4 regions of the Tepidibacter sp. Z1-5 genome follow, and region 1 is predicted to be linked to each of the others. Evidence: riboswitches for the same ligand, from Rfam matches in the RefSeq annotation. Region 1 holds a riboswitch; each other region holds the start of a gene.
The links. Region 1 has a riboswitch for cobalamin ahead of WJW32_RS12915 (FecCD family ABC transporter permease). Riboswitches for the same ligand answer to the same signal wherever they lie in the genome.

Region 1 (4,711 bases):
AGCTTCATTGTCTTTTAATTCTCCTATTTGAGTTTTTAAACCCTCTACTAAATCTTTGTAGTCTTGGATGCTAGTAAGTAAAGGTGTACCCATTTTTATTTTGTCAAAGTCATCTTTATATTGATCTACAACTACAGCTAAATCATCGTATTCAGCTCCATTCATTACATGAAGTGGTTGAACTACAACTTCACTAAATCCTTCTGACTTCAATTTTTCTAAAGCTTGAGTTGGATCGTCAACTTCTATACCGTCTCTTTCTTTAAGCTTTTTTATAATCATACCTGCTGTAAAAGCTCTTCTCATTTCATAATCAGAAAATGCCTTATCTATCTTTTGTTCAGTGGCTTCTATAGTAACCTTACGTGTATCTGCATAGCTAGTCCCAAAACTTACAACTAAAATTGCCTTCTTGTTTGGATCCTTCTTAACTTCCTTTTCTTCAGTTCCAGCAGCACTTGAACATCCTGCTAAAACTCCTCCTAAAAGCATCATACTTACTAATAAAGCTAAATACTTTTTAATTCTCATTTAAATCTCCTCCTTATATATTATTATCCGTTCTAAGCGCGTATTAAAAATCCTTTATCCTCTATTTGGTCTACCTGTATATCAAATACATCTCCTATAAAGTTTGTCGTCATTATATCATTAGTTTGTCCTTTTGCTACAACTTTTCCATCCTTTAAAACACAAACTTCATCACTAAACATATAAGCTAGGTTAAGGTCATGTATAACTGACACAACCGTTAAATTCTTAGTTTCTACTAATTTTTTGATAAGCTTTAAGCATTTAATTTTTTGGGATATATCCATAGCCGAAAATGCCTCATCTAAAAATAAAACCTTTGGCTCTTGAGTCAATGCTTTTGCTATCATAACTCTTTGAAATTCGCCTCCACTAATCTGAGTTACAAGAGAATCTGCAAATTTTAAAGTATCTGTTGTCTCCATAGCTTTATAGACTATTTTTTTATCTATTTGACTGAGTCTATTGATTCTCTTTAAAAAAGGTTTTCTTCCCATCATAACTATTTCAAGACATGTGAATGGAAATTTTATATCACCTTTTTGATTAATTATTGCAAAATTTTGTGATAATTCTTCTACTCTATAATCTGAAATATTCTTACCCATATATTCAATAATACCTTTATGATTACTTAAGTATCCAGTCAATAAATTAAGTAATGTCGTTTTTCCAGATCCATTTGGCCCTATTATAGATAAAAACTTTCCTTTATCTACATCTAAGCTTATATTATCCAATATCATCTTTTCATTATATTTAAAGCTAACATCTTCAACCTTAATCATATAACCACCCTCTGAATTTATTGTATACTCTTGTTTTTACTTGTAAATATGTATATAAAAAATGGGCCTCCAAATAAAGTAGTTATAACTCCTACAGGAATATCTATATTAAATAATGATCTTGATATATTATCTGCCATTAAAAGTAATATAGCTCCTAATAAAGATGATATTGGTATAAGATATCTGTTGTCAGATGTCAATGAAAATCTAACTATATGGGGAACTACAAGCCCTATAAATCCTATTATTCCACTAACTGATACACAAACAGCAGTTATCAAAGATGCACATATTAAAAATATATTTCTTGTTCTTTTAGTATTAACACCTAGCGCCCTAGCTTCTTTTTCTCCAAAAGCTAATATATTCAAGTCATCAGCAAAATATATACATATAATTGTGCATATGATGATAATAGGGAAACTTACTATAACTTGAGACCACGTTCTTGAATTAAGACTTCCCATAAGCCAATATATAATAGCAAAAACTTGTTCTCCTGATGTGCTTTTTAAAAAACTTATTCCTGCTGATAGTATAGAGCTTACTATTATTCCAGCTATAACCAAATTAGAAGAACTCATATAACCATCTATATTTGCTATTTTCATAACTATTAATAACGTCAATATTGCTCCTAAAAAAGCAAACGGCGTTATAGGCATAGGCGTTTGTATTATAAATATATTCATATATATACAAAGAACTGCTCCAAATGCTGCTCCTGTTGAAACTCCTATAGTATATGGGTCTGCAAGAGGATTCATAAGAAGAGATTGAAATATCGCTCCAGATACAGCAAGGCCTCCACCTACCAATAAAGCTACTAAAATTCTAGGTAACCTTATATCCCATACAATAGCAAGTTTAGACTTACTTATACCATCTAATATATCCTTGTTTGATGTTATCTTTGATGCAATAATTTTTACAACCTCCATTACCTTAATATCTGCTCGTCCTACGTTAACAGACATTATAAGAAGTAATAAAGATAAAAATAATAATGCTATACCTATTAAAAATGCTTTTCTTCTTTTAACTTCTAAGTTATCCATTATGTTGTTTTCTTTTATCATTACATACCTCTTTTTCCAAAAAAAAACTCCTATGGGAGTTTTTTGATATGTATAATTTTAGGATATAATCCACCTATTATCATAACGCTCATCTCCCTCCGAAATAGCTTTTAAAATTATAGGCAGGTCTCCTGACTCACAGTCATCCTACTCCCTCACCTTCCCAGTTTTACCCAGTGGTTATCGAGGTTTCGTTACTGCTTACAGTAGCGGGGGCTGTGTCAGTTTTTCACTGATCTTCCCTTTTAATTTTTAATAAAACCTATAATCTTCATATTAAGTTTTTAATACTTATACACACATTTTATATTAATATATAGTAAAAAGAAAGGATTTTTTTCATACATTTTATTACTCCATTTTCCAATTAACGACATGTAAATTATATTTCTATAATATTTATTATTTTTAAATATATATAATAAATCATAGTTAAATTTCAAAACAACTTTTTATATCATCAATAAATTATATTATTATTTTTTTAAAACCTTCAATTAACCATTCTAAATTCGGACTAGTTTTTTTTAATTCTTTCAATGTATACAATACTTTAAATGAATTATTTTGCATAGTATTTGATAAATAATTTATTATGCTGTCTACTTCATATTTGTTTTTCCCATGAATCATTGTATATAAATTATAGTCCCAGTTTAAACATACTTCCCTTTCATATACATGACTTATACTTTTTATGCTCTTTATCATATCTATAAAATATTCTATTTTATCTTTTTCTATATTCCAAACAACCATAGCATTACTATCATAACCACTTTTTTGATGAACCATTATAGGTGATATACGTTTTAAGTATCCTTTTTCATTTAATTTTTTCAATCTATTTATCAGCTCATCCTCAGATATATCAAATATTTTTGCCATATCCTTGTATAAGCTTTTACTTAATTCTATATTTTTGGACAGATAAACTATTATATCCCTGTCTATTTTGTCTATCAATTTAAATCACCCTTTATTATCAAAATCAAGATATACCTTAACCTTATGTTTATTTATGCAACTAAGACTTATCATATCTTCACATTTTATTCTTTCTTTTATTTCTTTAAATATATTTTCAAGTTCTTCTTTTGATGAAGCCATTAAAGTAAACCATATATTATAATCATCATCTCTTTGATAATTATGAGTTACTCCGCTGTATTCATTTATGATTTTTGATGTATTTTCTACATCCTTTGATTTTACAGCTACAAGTGTGCTTTTTATGCCTATTCTCTGGCTGTCAAATATACCTCCAAATCTTCTTATATAACCGTTTTGTTTTAATCTATTTATTCTTTCAACTATTTCATCTTCTGTTATATTAAGTTTATTAGATATATTTTTAAAAGGATTCTTTTCAATAGGTATCCCGTCTTGTACTTCATTTAATATCAATTTATCTATATTATCCATCTATTTTCTCCTTTAAGCAAAATACATCTTCATTCATATAATTTCCACTTGAACTGTATGCTCTAGCCCTACATCCCCCACATATATTGATATTCTCACAATTACCACAGTTTCCATTATACTCTTTGTAATTTCTGAGTTTATTGAATATCTCTGAATTTTTCCATATATAATCAAAAGATTCTTCTCTAACACTACCTACTTTAATAGGTAGATACGGACATATATGAACATCTCCATTAGGAAGTATACAGCAATACTTAATTCCTGCTATACACCCCCTAGAAAATCTCATATTCATCCCCTTATTTTTCGCCTCTACCATAAATTGAGGTGCACACGTTGGTTTAAGCTCTATATGAGTATCCTTTTGCTTATCTAATATTTTATTTATAATATCTTTATACTCTTTTTTGTTAAGACCGTATGACCCTATCTCCTTAGCTCTGCCAACTTCTATAAGAAAAAATGGATGGTGCGAATGTCCTCCAAGAGAAGATATATAATCTGTAATTTGAATTACCTCTTCATAATTGGATTTTGTTACAGTAGTATTTATTTGAACTTTAAGTCCTACTTCTATACATGCTTTGATCCCATCTATAGTTTTCTTGAAGCTTCCTTTAACTTGTCTAAATTCATCATGTTTTTCTTCATCCAAACTATCAAGACTTATAGCTACTGCTCTAACCTTAGATTCTTTTAATTTTTTAGCTACTTTCTCATCTATTAGTGTTCCATTTGTTCCTATCCCACTTATAAGTCCAAGAGAACTTGCATATTCAGTAAGTTCATATATGTCATCTCTTAAAAGAGGTTCTCCTCCGCTAAATATCAATATCTTAAATCCAGCTTTATGTATTCCCCTTATAAGTTCTTTTCCTT
Region 2 (4,711 bases), on a different contig from region 1:
TATACTTTCTATATCTACTTTAAAATCTTGTCCCAAGTATAAATCTACTACATCTAACTTATTGATAACAGCTGCACGTTCATATTCTGAAAATGTAGGATTTAAAATAGCTAACCTTCCATTTAATACATTCATAATCATATATATTATCTCGCTAGCACCATTTCCTGGTACTATATATTCATAGTTTAAATTTAAATAAGAAGATATGTTTTTTCTGAGATTCAAATACTCTATATCAGGATATTTTATACTATTTTTCAAACCTTCGAGTACATATTTTTCTATGTTTTTTGGTATATTTGGATTTATATTAGAGCTAAAATCTAATATATTTTCACTTTTATTGTACTTACTTATCATCTGATTAACATCTGCGCCATGACCAAGCTTTATCATCTAGTAAATACCCCTTTTCTATATATTTTATTTAACAAATTAAAATATATGCTGATTATATAACCTTGTCTATAAAAGTAAACATTATTAAACTTAAAATTGAAGTTAAATACATTATTTTATTTGTTTTTAATATATCCTCTTCTTCTATATCTCTCAATTTATCTCCTATAGTAGGCTTGTATACTTCTTGCCCGAAGTATATATTAGTTCCCCCAAGCTGTATTCCCAGAGCACCAGCTACAGCGCCTTCTGGATATGCACAATTTGGACTTTTATGGTTCTTTCTATCTCTTATAAATACTTTAATGCTCTTTTTAAAACTAAATCCTAAAAATAAAGATGCTACAGCCATTATGCAAGCTGTTATTCTAGCTGGTATAAAATTGAATAAATCATCTATCTTAGCAGATGCAAACCCTAAATTCATATACTTATCATTTTTATAACCAACCATAGAGTCCAAAGTATTTACAGCCTTATACATCATTCCAAGTGGTGCACCTCCTATGAATATATACATCATAGGTGCTATTATTCCATCTACAGTATTTTCTGCAACAGTTTCAACAGTAGCTCTTATAATTTCTTGTTTTGATAAATCCTGAGTATCCCTTCCAACTATAAAGGATAACTGTTTTCTAGCCTTTACTATATCTTCTTCCTTCAATACATTGTAAATTTTAACCGCTTCATCTTTTAAACATTTTGTAGCAAATATAGTGTATATAACAAACGAATTTACAGCCAAGTATAAATAATAATTTACATTCTGAGATAATTTTATAATTAAATCCGTTGCAAAATAAGTTGTAAATACTACTATAAAATTTAAAAAAAATCCTCCTATTTTAAGACTTTTTTCAGTCTTAAATATCCTTCTTATAATTTTTTCTACATAATTTATAAATTTACCTATGTATATAACGGGATGAGGTAGACTATAAGGATCTCCAAATAAAATGTCTAGCACATATCCAGTGTAAATTGATACTATATTCATTTGTTTTCTACCACCTTATTTAAGAAGTTAATAGGAATATTTAAATTAGAATAAAAATGAGTATGTAGATAAGTTGCAAGAGTATTCTTCTTTTGGTAACCGCCCATCCACTCTTTTATTATTTTAGAATCTCTCTCTTTTTTCACCTCATAAGCACATTTCTCATCCGTTATAAACTCTGAATGATGAAATTCATGTCCCCAAACTATATCTTCTTTTTTAGAGATAGTAGTATTTATTAAAGCAGTTCCTTTTGCATAACCAAACCTTCTAAGAGATTTTGTCATCTCACTCCTACCTTTTAATATCCCAACCATTTCGTATTCTTTATTATCTTTATCAACTATACTATCACCTAAATACATAAGTCCTCCACATTCTGCGTATATAGGCTTATTGTTTTCATGGTATCTTCTTATATCTTCTCTTATAGACTTGTTTTCCTCTAATTCTTTTGCAAATATTTCTGGGAATCCTCCACCTATGTATATACCATCACATTCAGGTAGATGCTTATCATTTAACGGGCTAAATGTCTTTATAATAACTCCCATATCCTTTAGCATGTCTATATTGTCCCAGTAATAAAAATTAAATGCCTTATCATATGGTATAGCTATTGTTACATTTTCAAACTTAGGTAAATCAGGTTTAAAGCTTGATAATACCTCTTCTGATTTTGATATTTGTATCAATCTATCAATATCTATATGTTCTTCTATTATCTGTGCTAATTTGACAAATTTTTGTTCTAATTTATCCATTTCAATTGTGGGTACAAGTCCTAGATGTCTGGAGGGAAGGGAAAATTCTATATTTCTTGGAAGATATCCAAGAACTTCAACGTCTGTATACGTTTCAATAGATTGCTTGACTATATCAAAATGACTTTTAGATGCTATATTATTTATTATTACTCCTCTTAGATTAACGTCTTTATCTAAATTTTTATATCCTAAAACCATAGCTGCAGCAGACGTAGCCATACTCTTCCCGTCTATAACTAATATAACAGGAGCTTTAAGTATTTTCGAAGTATATGAGCTTGTACAAGAATTTATATCTATTCCAAATCCATCATAAAGTCCCATAACTCCTTCTACTACAGAAATATCTGCATCCTTAGAATTTTTTAGATATAAATACTTTATTTTCTCATCATCTAGCATAAAAGAATCTAAATTTCTAGAGTTCCTCTTAGTTATATAAGTATGGTACGAAGTATCTATATAATCAGGACCTACCTTATAAGGCTGAACTTTGAGATTTCTATTTTTCAAAGCTGCCATTATCCCCATTGAAACAGTAGTTTTCCCAACTCCACTACTCGTTCCTGCGATTAATATCTTATTCAACCTATTCACCCCTTTGTAAAAAAAAACCTAACCTGTTAGTTAAGGCTAGGTTTTTATATTTATAACTCAAAATATATTAGCACCCTTCCCTCCGAAGGCTTCCCATTTAATTAATTGAAAAGGTATCCTGACTTAGATTCATCCTACTCCCTTACCTTCCTACAAAAAATCGAAGTGGTATAATTTTAGGTTTCGTCTTTCATTACAGTAGCGGGGGCTGTAGAGGATTCTAACCTCTTTCCCTTTTACCAATTAATTCTCATATTCTACTTTTTTTCATAATATCATATAGGATATTATTATTCAATATTTCCAAAGCTTTCCCCTTAACTTTGTACGTATTCAAAGTCGACGATATTGTCGTCTCCAGTTGAATATATTCTACTATTTTTTTCAACTACCAAAAAGTCATCTTCATTCCAATACCCATTTATTAAATTCTCTACCATGTAACTATTTCCCTTTATTTCTTCAAAATTCCATTGTCTTTTTTTAGATATATTCATAACCTCATGAGAATAATCTTCTTTTACCAATTTATTAGTTACATATACAGCCTTATTGTATCTTTTTATCCATTCATTAGCTATTTGTGAAAGATATTTCGCTCCTTTTTCCCCATATTTTTGCTCATAGTACTCATAGCTTTCTCCAAGCCCTATACTTTTTAAATCCTGCATTTCTTGATTCATTCCATTCTTTTCTATCCAAGATGATATATAGTACATAGAATTTGGACTTTCTTCAAAATATTCTTTGTATTTTCTCTTAGAACCTATAAAAAGAGTTATACAATCGTGTACCTTAGGTACTACTATTTTTATATCATTAGTTTGTATACCATTAAGTGCATTTCCACAGAGTCCAAATCCCATTAATATGTAATCGTATTTAGACGAATCTACACTATCAATCTTCTTTTGTATACTCTCCTTCATCTTTTTAGGATACAAATGGTTGTATGAATCCATAAGCTCTATATCAACTATATTGTCACTAAGTGAACTATAATAATAAAAATCCCTAGATAAAACATCGCATATAAGCGCTTTACATCTCATATTCTTTTCCCCCCGATTATAATTTAAAGATTTTCACTCTATGATTTATCTTATTTTATGTGGGTTATCAGAAATATGGCTACAAAAATACCGCTCCTCAAACGATATATTTGAAGATAACTAACCCTCTGTCTTATAAACAATCTTAAAATTTATAAACTCGCTACGCTCAAACACATAAATTTCTTAACAGCTTATTTAACGACAAAGGCTAAGTTATCTTAGTCAAAATATCTAAAAGTAGTAGCTAACATTTTCATAGCCATATTTTTACTCTTCATTCTTATCATTAAATAATACCTTACCTCCAAGTAATATCTTTAAAAGATCTTTTTTCTTAAATCTATCAAAAATACGAAGAACTTCATCTGAAAATCATGATTATTAAAATGTTAGCTACTTTTGATTAACGTTTTTATATGAAATTTAGATTATAACGTTTAAATATACGTTAAGAAACTTCTTTTGTCTGACCATAAGGGAGTTTAAGAAGTTTTAGTATATTTAATAAGTTATAATCTTTAATTTTATCAAAACGTTAATTAAGCAGCGTTATTTTAATGATTATGATTTTTTGCTTAACCTCCAAATCTTAGTTATTTGAACTCCTATTTAAAGATATATATTCTTTAAAAATTCCTCTTGAAAATTTTCATATTTAGCTATATCTACATGTTCTGTATTTTTCATATAATAACTTATATCTTCTTCTAACTTATCATTACAAAGAAATTTTTTAGCTCCTTCTCCTGCTGCATTTCCAATTGATATTATATTGTCAGAATCTATGTCTGGAATAAGCCCAATTCCTTTTGCACTTTCTTTATTTATAAAGTTCCCGAATGCTCCAGCTAAATATATATAATCTAAATTCTCTATACTTATCTTTTGTT
Region 3 (4,711 bases), on a different contig from region 1:
TTCATTATAACCCCTCCTCGTAATATATATTATATTAATTCCCTTTTAGCACTCACCTTGCATGAGTGCTAATCATAATTATAATATACCTAACTTAGACTTATATTTCAAGTCTTTTAATAAGTATTTATTTACTTTTTTCATCGATTTTCGTAAATATCTTGTAGCATAGTGTCTTTAATTAAAATACTTAACAAAAAAAAACAAAAATTATTCATTCAAAATGAATAATTTTTGTTTTTATAACACAGCCGAGAATAATCTAGCCGCCGATTCTTTTATTTTTTGAACTACAGATCTATTTATATAATCTTCATACTTTATCTCTTCGCTATGTTTTATATCTTCCATAAAATCCTTTTCAAGTCTTTTGGTGACCTTTTCATCATATATAAATCCATTTACTTCAAAGTTAATCATAAAGCTTCTAAGATCCATGTTAGCACTACCTACAGAGCATATGTCATCATCTATTAGCAATATCTTTGAATGCATAAATCCTTTTTTGTATAGGTATACTTTTCCTCCTGTTCTTAATATCTCTTTAAAATATGAAGATGATGCTAGATGAACTATTTTATGATCTGCTATTTGTGGAAATATTATTCTTACATCAACACCACTTAAAGCTGCCGTTTTTAAAGCCATCAATACACTCTCATCAGGTATAAAATATGGTGTTTGTATATATATTCTCTTTTTTGCCTTTGATATAGCACTAAAATAAGCTTGATGTATTACCTCCCAATCAGAATCAGGACCACTTGCAGCTATTTGAACTATACTATCTCCTTTATAAGATATAGATGGAAAATACTGTCCATCGAATATTCTGTTTTTGGTAGCAAAATACCAGTCCAGCAAAAATGTAAGCTGTAACATATAAACCGATTCACCGGTTATCTTCATATGGGTATCTCTCCAGAATCCGAATTTTTTATTTTTTCCTAAGTATTCGTCTCCTATATTTATACCTCCTGTATATCCTATTTTTCCATCTATTACAGCTATTTTTCTATGGTTTCTATAGTTTAACCTTCTATTTAAAAAAGGAATTTTTGATTTTAAAAACGGATATATTTCTATATTGTGCTCCCTCATATCATCAAAAAACTTTCTATCAAACCAAAGTCTCCAACAACCTACATCATCGTAAAGTATTCTAACCTTTACTCCCTCATCTGCTTTTTTTATCAATATCTTTTTTATTTTATTTCCTATATCTGAATTTTTTATAATGTAATACTCCATGTGTATATGGTGCTTAGCTTTTTTTAAATCTTTTATCATCGCATCAAATTTTTGATTTCCATTAGTTAGTATCTTTATATTGTTGTTAAGTGTAAACGGGGCTCTTCCAGTATTTAGTAATAAACTCATAACTCTCTTAGAATTATCCATACTGCTATCATTAAATATAATATTATCCATTATAGCCTGCTTTTCTATACACAATAGATTATCAAATTCTTTTATATTATTGAATAAATCACTAACTTTTATATCTGAGAATATCTTCTGAGTCTTAAATATCTTCTTACGCCTCACATTTTGACCACAGAGTATATATATTATAAAACCACCTATTGGAAATACTACAAAAAGCAACAGCCAAGCTATCGTTTTAGAAGGATCTCTATTCTCCAAGAATATTACTAATGATACTAATATTGTAGATAATGTAAATAATATTCCAAGTGCCCACATTATAATGTCTATTATGTCAATCACCTCCTATTTCTTTCCTATACCAAGCTCCCTTGCATAGTAAAATAGATATTGTTGAGCAAATCCAGATAGATTTGAAAATTTATTTATCCCATATTCTCTTATTTTTTTTAAACTAAGACTTTCATCTACATAAAATTCCTCCATAACTCTCTTAACCCATACATCAACTGGAAATGTATCGTACTTTTCCATAGAGAATAACATTATGCAATCTGCAACCTTTGGTCCAACTCCGCAAAATTGTAAAAGTCCCTTCTTGCACATATCCGTATCTAAATTCTTGTATTTATATATATCTTCATTATCATTTTTTATTATAAAAGCTGTATCTTTTATATACTGATCTCTAAATCCAGTTCCACATTTTCTTATCTGTTCTTGTGTCAATGAATTCATTTTTTCAATAGATGGAAAAGCATAATGCTTTTTACCTTTATATTCTCCTATATATTCTCCATAATTCATAGATAAATTTTCTATTGCTTTTTTTATCATAGATATCCTATTGTTAGCTGATATTATAAATGATATCAATATTTCCCATTCATCTTGATTAAGTATTCTTATACCGTATCCAAACTTTACAGCTTCATTTAAGTATTTGTCCATTTGAGACAATTCTTCTTTTATTTTAAAATAATCTCTATCTAAATCAAAATACTTATACCATATATTATGAAAATCATCTAGATTTGTATTATTAAAATACACTAAATTTTCTTCTTTTTTTATATTTAGTATTTTACCAAATGCTACTCCAGTATACGATCCATCATCTTCTTCATTCCATCTAAAGCATTGACCACACTCAAATATATGCTTAGGCTCAAAATCTTTTATATCTTCAACTACAACCGAATTATTTTTTTCATATATTTTCATAAATTTTCCACTCCTCACTATGTACTTATACTTTTAATTTACCCAAAAAACGTGTTTTTAAATTTAAAAATTCACATTAAAATTTTATAATTTCCTAATAAGTAAAAAAAGGAATTCATCTCATATATATAGAATATACTATTTAATACAAGGTGCCTTTAATAGGATAATAGGGAATTAGGTTAAAATCCTAAACGGACCCACCACTGTAATGTGAAGCTATATACATATATCCACTGGTTCATTCTGGGAAGGAGGATATAGCGATGAAGCAAAGTCAGGAGACCTACCTTGTATACTTGATAAGGATGAAGGCAAAGTCCATATCTTTAATTTTTGATACCAAAAATTAAAGATATGGACTTTTTAAGTTGTATAATTTAATTAAACATATCAAAGGGGGAAAATAAAAATATGAAGCTTTTAAATCAAACAATTAATTCTATAAGTAAAATTGACAGAAAATACATGGATTTAGCTCAACAAAAACTGGATAGTTTTTTTAAGCCTGTAGGAAGTCTTGGAAAATTAGAAGATATATGCGTGCAGTTATCTGGTATATATAAAAAGACAGACTTTGATACTTCTAAAAAAGCTATACTAGCATTTGCCGCTGATCACGGTATTTATGAAGAAGGTATTGCTCCAGATCCTCAAGAAATTACCAGACTTCAAATTCCTAATTTCGTAAAAGGAGTTAGCGGAGTAGGTTGTTTAGCTAAAACTGCAAATGCAGATGTAGTTGCAGTTGATGTGGGTATAAACTGTGATGATTTAATAGATGGAGTTTTAGATTATAAAATAAGAAGAGGAACTTCTAATATGGCAAAAGGTCCTGCAATGACATATGAGGAGGCTATTCGTTCACTGGAAATAGGTATTGAATTATCTAACAAACTTATAAACAATGGGTATACAGTACTTGGAATAGGCGAGATGGGAATAGGAAATACGTCAGCCTCTAGTGCTATAATATCCGTATTTACAGATTCTAATCCTTTGGATGTTACAGGAATGGGTTCCGGATTGGACAGTGATTCTATACTAAGAAAAGCAAATACAATAAAAAAAGCCATACATATCAATAACCCTATAAAAGAAGATCCTATAGATGTCTTATCTAAAGTAGGTGGTTTTGAAATAGGTGCTATGGCTGGTGTTATACTAAGTGCAAGTAGTAATAATATACCTATTGTATTAGACGGTTTTATTTCTTATGCCGCTGCTATTATCGCGTACAATCTCAATAATACAACTAAAGAATATATGATCGCATCTCATTTTTCAAAAGAAAAGGCTACAAGTAAAGCTCTTGAACTTCTACAACTAGAACCTATGCTTTATATGAATATGCGTCTTGGTGAAGGAAGTGGAGCAGCTCTTGCCTTTAACATAATAGAGTCTGCTAATTATATGTATAAAAATATGGTAAAGCGAGATGAAATCTGTAGTATTGTTTAATTATTTATACAAAAATCTTTTCTAATGATTCTTTTAGCCTATCTGGGTGTACAGGCTTTATTATAAAGTCTGTCGCTCCATTTTTTATAGCTTCAATAATCTTATCATGTTGACCTATATCAGATATCATTACAACTTTTGCATTTTCATCAATTTTTATTATTTCTTTTAACGCTTCTATCCCATTCATTTTTGGCATAGTTATATCCATAGTAACTAGATCAGGCTTTAATTTAATATACTTTTGAACAGCTTCTTTTCCATCACAAGCCTCTCCAATAACTTCAAATCCACATTTTTTCATATTGTCAAATAGAAAATTTCTCATGAAAGTCGCATCATCTACAATTAATATCTTCATTTCTTCACCCTTCCTACCTTTCACTAGAACTATTTTACCATTTTTTTCATTGGAATTCAATTAAAGGTTGATTATATAGATTAGACAAATGTATATAATTTCTTTATAATTTAACAATAAACTGCAGCATATTATAATATGTTATAATTTAGAATATTATTTTTGCTCTACTATTGTGGAACTAACACTATTTTTTTGATACAATATTGTACATATTATTTTTAGAAGGTGATTTTAATAATGAAAAATACAAAAAGAGGAATTTTAATTTCTATA
Region 4 (4,711 bases), on a different contig from region 1:
GCTAGGCTAATGATTCTGGTTAAATTTAAAGAAAAGGGAATTAAAATAGCTTATCCTAAGAGGGTTAATATTGATGCGGATGAATATGAAAGTTATATATAGGTATAAAAAATTCAGATGGAGGTTTGTTCCATCTGAATTTTTTTTACATATCGAGAAATGCAATAGCGTGAAGTGAATTTTATTCTGAATGAAGGTTGTTATCTTTTGCATAAAAAGTTCCAGAAGTTTTTTTTGTTATTATCTTTTGAAGATTTTTTATTTCCAAGAAAGTTTGAGGGAAAGCATTGTTTAATATAGATATCTCGCCTTCACCCTTTGAATGTAGATAGTCCGAAAGATATTTTCGATTTTGCTCTAATTCTGATAATTCTGCTGTGAGTTTTTCATGTATATTGTGGTAGTATTCGTATTCGTGAGTTTTTATTAATTCAGCAAAGTTTTTAACTGTGCTTTCGAAAACTTCCATTTCTTTTTTATTTTTTTCTAGTTCTAATAAGCAATGTTTATATTTTATCAAAAGTTCATCTAAATCTTTTTTTACTTTTTTTCTATCAAAGCCTTTTACGTTTATTATTGTCTTTCTTTCTGAAGCGTTTCCGATTGCACCTGTTACTACTTTTGCGTATGCGCTAATTTTTCCTCCTATTATCCTACCTTTTTCAGGATTCAAAAGAATGCTTTTAGATTCGAGAATACTATCTAAGGAATAAAATCCTATATTTATAGTATCTTCAGCTATTATGGTACATGAATTAGAATATTTAACAAAAACACTTTTTTTAGAATGAATCAGAGTTTTTCCTTTTCCGCAAACTCCACCCTTTATATATATATATCCATTTGTAGATACTATTTTTTCAGCAGACCCTATTCCCATTATGCTGTTTATAGAAATATCTTCTGTTGCTATAACTTTAAAATCATCACAAACAGTTCCTTTAATGGTAACTGAGCCATCGAAAAATATATTACCTGTTTCATAGCCAACATCTCCGTTTATAACGAGGTGTTTTATAATAGATACTTTTCCGTGGTTGTGAGAAAGTGCACCGTTTGTCAATGCTCTTAATACTATTTTGTTATCTTCTTCAAATTCTGCAACTGTTTTTCTATCGAAATTTAACATTTTATCTTTTCCAGGTTTGGATGGTATTACAATTCCTTTTACATTTAAACCATCAACACCTTGAGTTGGAAGTATCTTTTCTCCTAAATAGTCGTTTTTATTTATTTCGTATATTAGATTCATTTCGTAATAATTAGTTGAACCATCTTCACGTATATTAGGTTTTTTATCTGGTAAATCTAGATATTTTATTATAGCATCTTGTCCGTTTTTAGGTGGTGTTGCTTTGGCTATTAATATGTTTTCTTGTGTTTTTATATCTTCATCAAGTAAAGTATAAATTACTCCGTGTACTATGTTATTTGATTTCAGCTCAGATAATATAGAATCAATTATTTGTTGTCTATTATTTTTAAGCTCATCTTTTGGAATATTTAACTTAAAATATGCTTCGGTGTTATCTGAGGATATACTCAATTCTACTTTTGGTTTTAATACGCCTATTTCTACATTGTTGTCTGAAATATTTTCTAAAGCATTTTTAAGGTTTAAAAAATACTTTATACTGATTTGTGGGTGTGAGGTTGATAAAGCTGAAAAGTTTGAAATATCAAACCCTTCTTTCTTTGTTTTTATATAAAGCTTTTCTTTGTCTTCAAATATATCAAAAAATTCATTTTGTATTATGTACATAAGTCACCTCGTATCAATTTGGGCATATATAGTATATCGGATAATAAAACTTATATATTTAGTAAAATATTTTGTTTTATATATTAAATATATCATTTTTTGAAAGTAATAAAAATAAAAACAAAAAACCTTTACATATATTGTAAAGTATGAAATTATATGTTATCATAATAATAAGAAAACTTAATAGAATGTGCAGGTCCTTATTATGAGGATAACAGGGAAGCGCGGTTAGAATCCGTCACAGCCCCCGCTACTGTAATTGATGATGAAACCTATAAAACCACTGCTTATTATTTTGCGGGAAGGGTAGGGAGTAAGATGAATCATGAGTCAGGAGACCTACCTGTATAGAGTTTTCAGCCTTCGGAGGGAAGGGTCAGGAAAAAAGAAATTATTCCTGTCCTAGTACGTCGCTTAGGCAGGTTTTTTATATATTTTTCTTTCCCTAAATATTTTTTTCGCCCCAGGCCCTCAAGAGGCCTGTTTTTTTTTTGATATATATAGATTTAAATGGTAATATAAATAAAAAAAGAGGTGATTTGATGACACATAAAGAAATGATATTTAGATTATTATTTGCTCTTTTTATAGGGGGCGTAGTAGGTTTTGAAAGAGAAAAATCTAATCAATGGGCGGGGTTTAGAACTCATATATTGGTTTCAATTGGTTCCTGTGTTGTTGCCGTTACATCTTTGATGTTGTTTAAAGAATATATACAATATGTAAATCTGGATCCGGCTAGGATGCCGGCTCAAGTTTTATCTGGGATTGGTTTTTTAGGAGCAGGAGCAATACTTAAAACCAAAGATAGTATAAGAGGACTTACTACTGCGGCTGGGATTTGGGTGACTGCTTGTATAGGAATCGCTATTGGGTTTGGATATTATTATTTAGCATTTGTATCTTGTTTTTTGCTTATTATGACATTGTATACTTTGAAATTTATAGATAAGAGAATAATGCTTAGTAAAACTAGTACATTGTATATTAATACAAGAAATATTTCAAATATAACATCGAAGGTTATAGATATAATAGAAAGTAACAAAATTTTTATAAAGAATATAGATATAACTCATGATGAGTATAAGTGTTGGGATATGAAAATGGTTGTGGTATATAATAGTAAGATAGAATTTAAAGATATTGTAAAGAGCATTTTGGATTTGGATGATGTTATAAAAATTGAATATGAATAGAGAATATCTATTTACAAAAATCCACAAAAAAAATACAATTAGATTAATTCTACAATTAAATAAATGTATGAAGGATGTGTTTTGTTTTGAATAATATAAAAATAATAACTGATAGTTCGTGCGATTTGCCTGAATATATAATTGATCGCTATAATATATGTGTTATACCGTTGAATGTTTTATTTGACGAAGGTTCTTATTTAGATGGTGTGAATATAACTAAAAAAGAATTTTATGAAAAAATGAAAAATAGTCCTAATCTTCCCAAAACATCTAGTCCATCTCCAGATAGATTTGTAAAAGAGTTTAATTGTGAACAGGATAATGTTATTGTTATATCTCTATCTTCTGGATTATCTAGTACGTATAATAATGCTTTGATAGGTAAAAATATGTACTTAGAAGGAGGAAATGAGAAGAGAATAGAGATAATAGATTCTAAAAATGGATCTATGGGAACTGGATTATTGGTTCTGGCTGCTTCTAGGATGATTGAAAAAGGGAAAAGTATAGACTACATAGTAGATAAAATAAGTAAAGATGTAAAAAAAATTTCGACTTATGTTGTACTTGAGACGATAGAAAATGCAGCTAAGGCTGGTAGGATAAGTTCTTTTAAAGAAAAAATAGTTCAAGTCTTAAATTTAAAAATAACTGTAAAGGTTGAAGATGGTCTTGTGAAAATATTTAGTAAAGCTAGAGGAGATAAGAAAAGTTTAAATAAATTAATGGATTTTATAGAAAACGAAGGAATTAATGCTTCTGAAAAAATATTGGCAATATGTCACTCGAATGCACTGGATAAAGCTTTGAAATTTAAAGAAATGGTTAATAATAAGTATAAATTTAAAGAAATAATAATATCTGAAATAGGAGCAACTATAGGTTCTTATTCATCTGAAGGAGCTTTGTTGATTAGTTTTTAGTGAGAGAAGGAGGAATATATATTGGAAAATAGAAATGAGATTAAAGATGAATTTAAATGGGATTTAGAAAGTATATATAAAAATGAAGATGAACTTAATGATGATTTTGAAAAAATCAAAAAATTCTTAGAAGATATAAAAAAGTATAAAGGTATTTTAAGTGAATCTGAAGATAACTTATATCAAGTTTTGAATTTGTATGAACAAATATCTAGATTGGCTGAAAACACATATGTATATTCTCATATGAAGCAACATGAGGATACAAGAAATACAAAGCAACAATCTCTATCTGGAAAATCAGATATGTTATCAACTCAAATAGGAACTGTTACGTCGTTTATGATTCCTGAGATAATAAGTATAGACGAAGACAAGATGAATCATTATTTGAATAATGATAAATTGAAGCCGTATAAAAAACTTATAGATCAGATTTTAAGAAAAAAACCTTATACATTATCCTCAAAAGAAGAACAAATTTTAGCTATGAGTTCTGATGTTGCAAATGTTGCAGAGAATGCATTTGATATGTTATCTTTTGCAGATATTAAGTTTCCTGAGATAGAAGATGAAAAGGGTGAGAAAGTTAGGCTTACTCATGGTAATTTTTCTAAGTTTCTACAAAGTAAAAATAGAGAAGTTAGAAAAAATGCATTTGTAAATATGTATGATACTTATAGTAAGTATAAAAATACATTTGCATCCATGTTAGAAGGAAGTGTTAAAAGAGAGATTTTTTATGCAAAAGCAAGAAATTATGAATCTGCTATACAAGCATCTTTATTTGAAGATGATATAAAGTTAAGTGTGTATGATAA

Region 2: another riboswitch for cobalamin. It lies ahead of WJW32_RS13755 (cobyrinate a,c-diamide synthase); the one in region 1 lies ahead of WJW32_RS12915 (FecCD family ABC transporter permease).
Region 3: another riboswitch for cobalamin. It lies ahead of cobT (nicotinate-nucleotide--dimethylbenzimidazole phosphoribosyltransferase); the one in region 1 lies ahead of WJW32_RS12915 (FecCD family ABC transporter permease).
Region 4: another riboswitch for cobalamin. It lies ahead of WJW32_RS11195 (MgtC/SapB family protein); the one in region 1 lies ahead of WJW32_RS12915 (FecCD family ABC transporter permease).

The regions. Positions count from the first base shown of each region.
Region 1 covers NZ_JBBMMD010000072.1:9,982-14,692, forward strand. The annotation lists gene WJW32_RS12905 (sirohydrochlorin cobaltochelatase) at 1-531, opposite strand, end outside; gene WJW32_RS12910 (ABC transporter ATP-binding protein) at 564-1,319, opposite strand; gene WJW32_RS12915 (FecCD family ABC transporter permease) at 1,337-2,401, opposite strand; cobalamin riboswitch at 2,506-2,682, opposite strand; gene ahbB (siroheme decarboxylase subunit beta) at 2,870-3,367, opposite strand; gene ahbA (siroheme decarboxylase subunit alpha) at 3,374-3,826, opposite strand; gene WJW32_RS12930 (radical SAM/SPASM domain-containing protein) at 3,819-4,711, opposite strand, start outside.
Region 2 covers NZ_JBBMMD010000079.1:8,331-13,041, reverse strand. The annotation lists gene WJW32_RS13765 (pyridoxal phosphate-dependent aminotransferase) at 1-399, opposite strand, end outside; gene cbiB (adenosylcobinamide-phosphate synthase CbiB) at 455-1,402, opposite strand; gene WJW32_RS13755 (cobyrinate a,c-diamide synthase) at 1,399-2,757, opposite strand; cobalamin riboswitch at 2,858-3,052, opposite strand; gene WJW32_RS13750 (DUF1638 domain-containing protein) at 3,084-3,818, opposite strand; gene WJW32_RS13745 (ASKHA domain-containing protein) at 4,431-4,711, opposite strand, start outside.
Region 3 covers NZ_JBBMMD010000002.1:114,090-118,800, reverse strand. The annotation lists gene groES (co-chaperone GroES) at 1-5, opposite strand, end outside; gene cls (cardiolipin synthase) at 241-1,731, opposite strand; gene WJW32_RS00515 (DNA-3-methyladenine glycosylase family protein) at 1,735-2,613, opposite strand; cobalamin riboswitch at 2,747-2,921, shown strand; gene cobT (nicotinate-nucleotide--dimethylbenzimidazole phosphoribosyltransferase) at 3,028-4,074, shown strand; gene WJW32_RS00505 (response regulator) at 4,079-4,435, opposite strand; gene WJW32_RS00500 (deoxynucleoside kinase) at 4,676-4,711, shown strand, end outside.
Region 4 covers NZ_JBBMMD010000046.1:30,357-35,067, reverse strand. The annotation lists gene WJW32_RS11205 (mechanosensitive ion channel family protein) at 1-102, shown strand, start outside; gene WJW32_RS11200 (DUF342 domain-containing protein) at 182-1,762, opposite strand; cobalamin riboswitch at 1,943-2,126, shown strand; gene WJW32_RS11195 (MgtC/SapB family protein) at 2,257-2,964, shown strand; gene WJW32_RS11190 (DegV family protein) at 3,051-3,890, shown strand; gene pepF (oligoendopeptidase F) at 3,909-4,711, shown strand, end outside.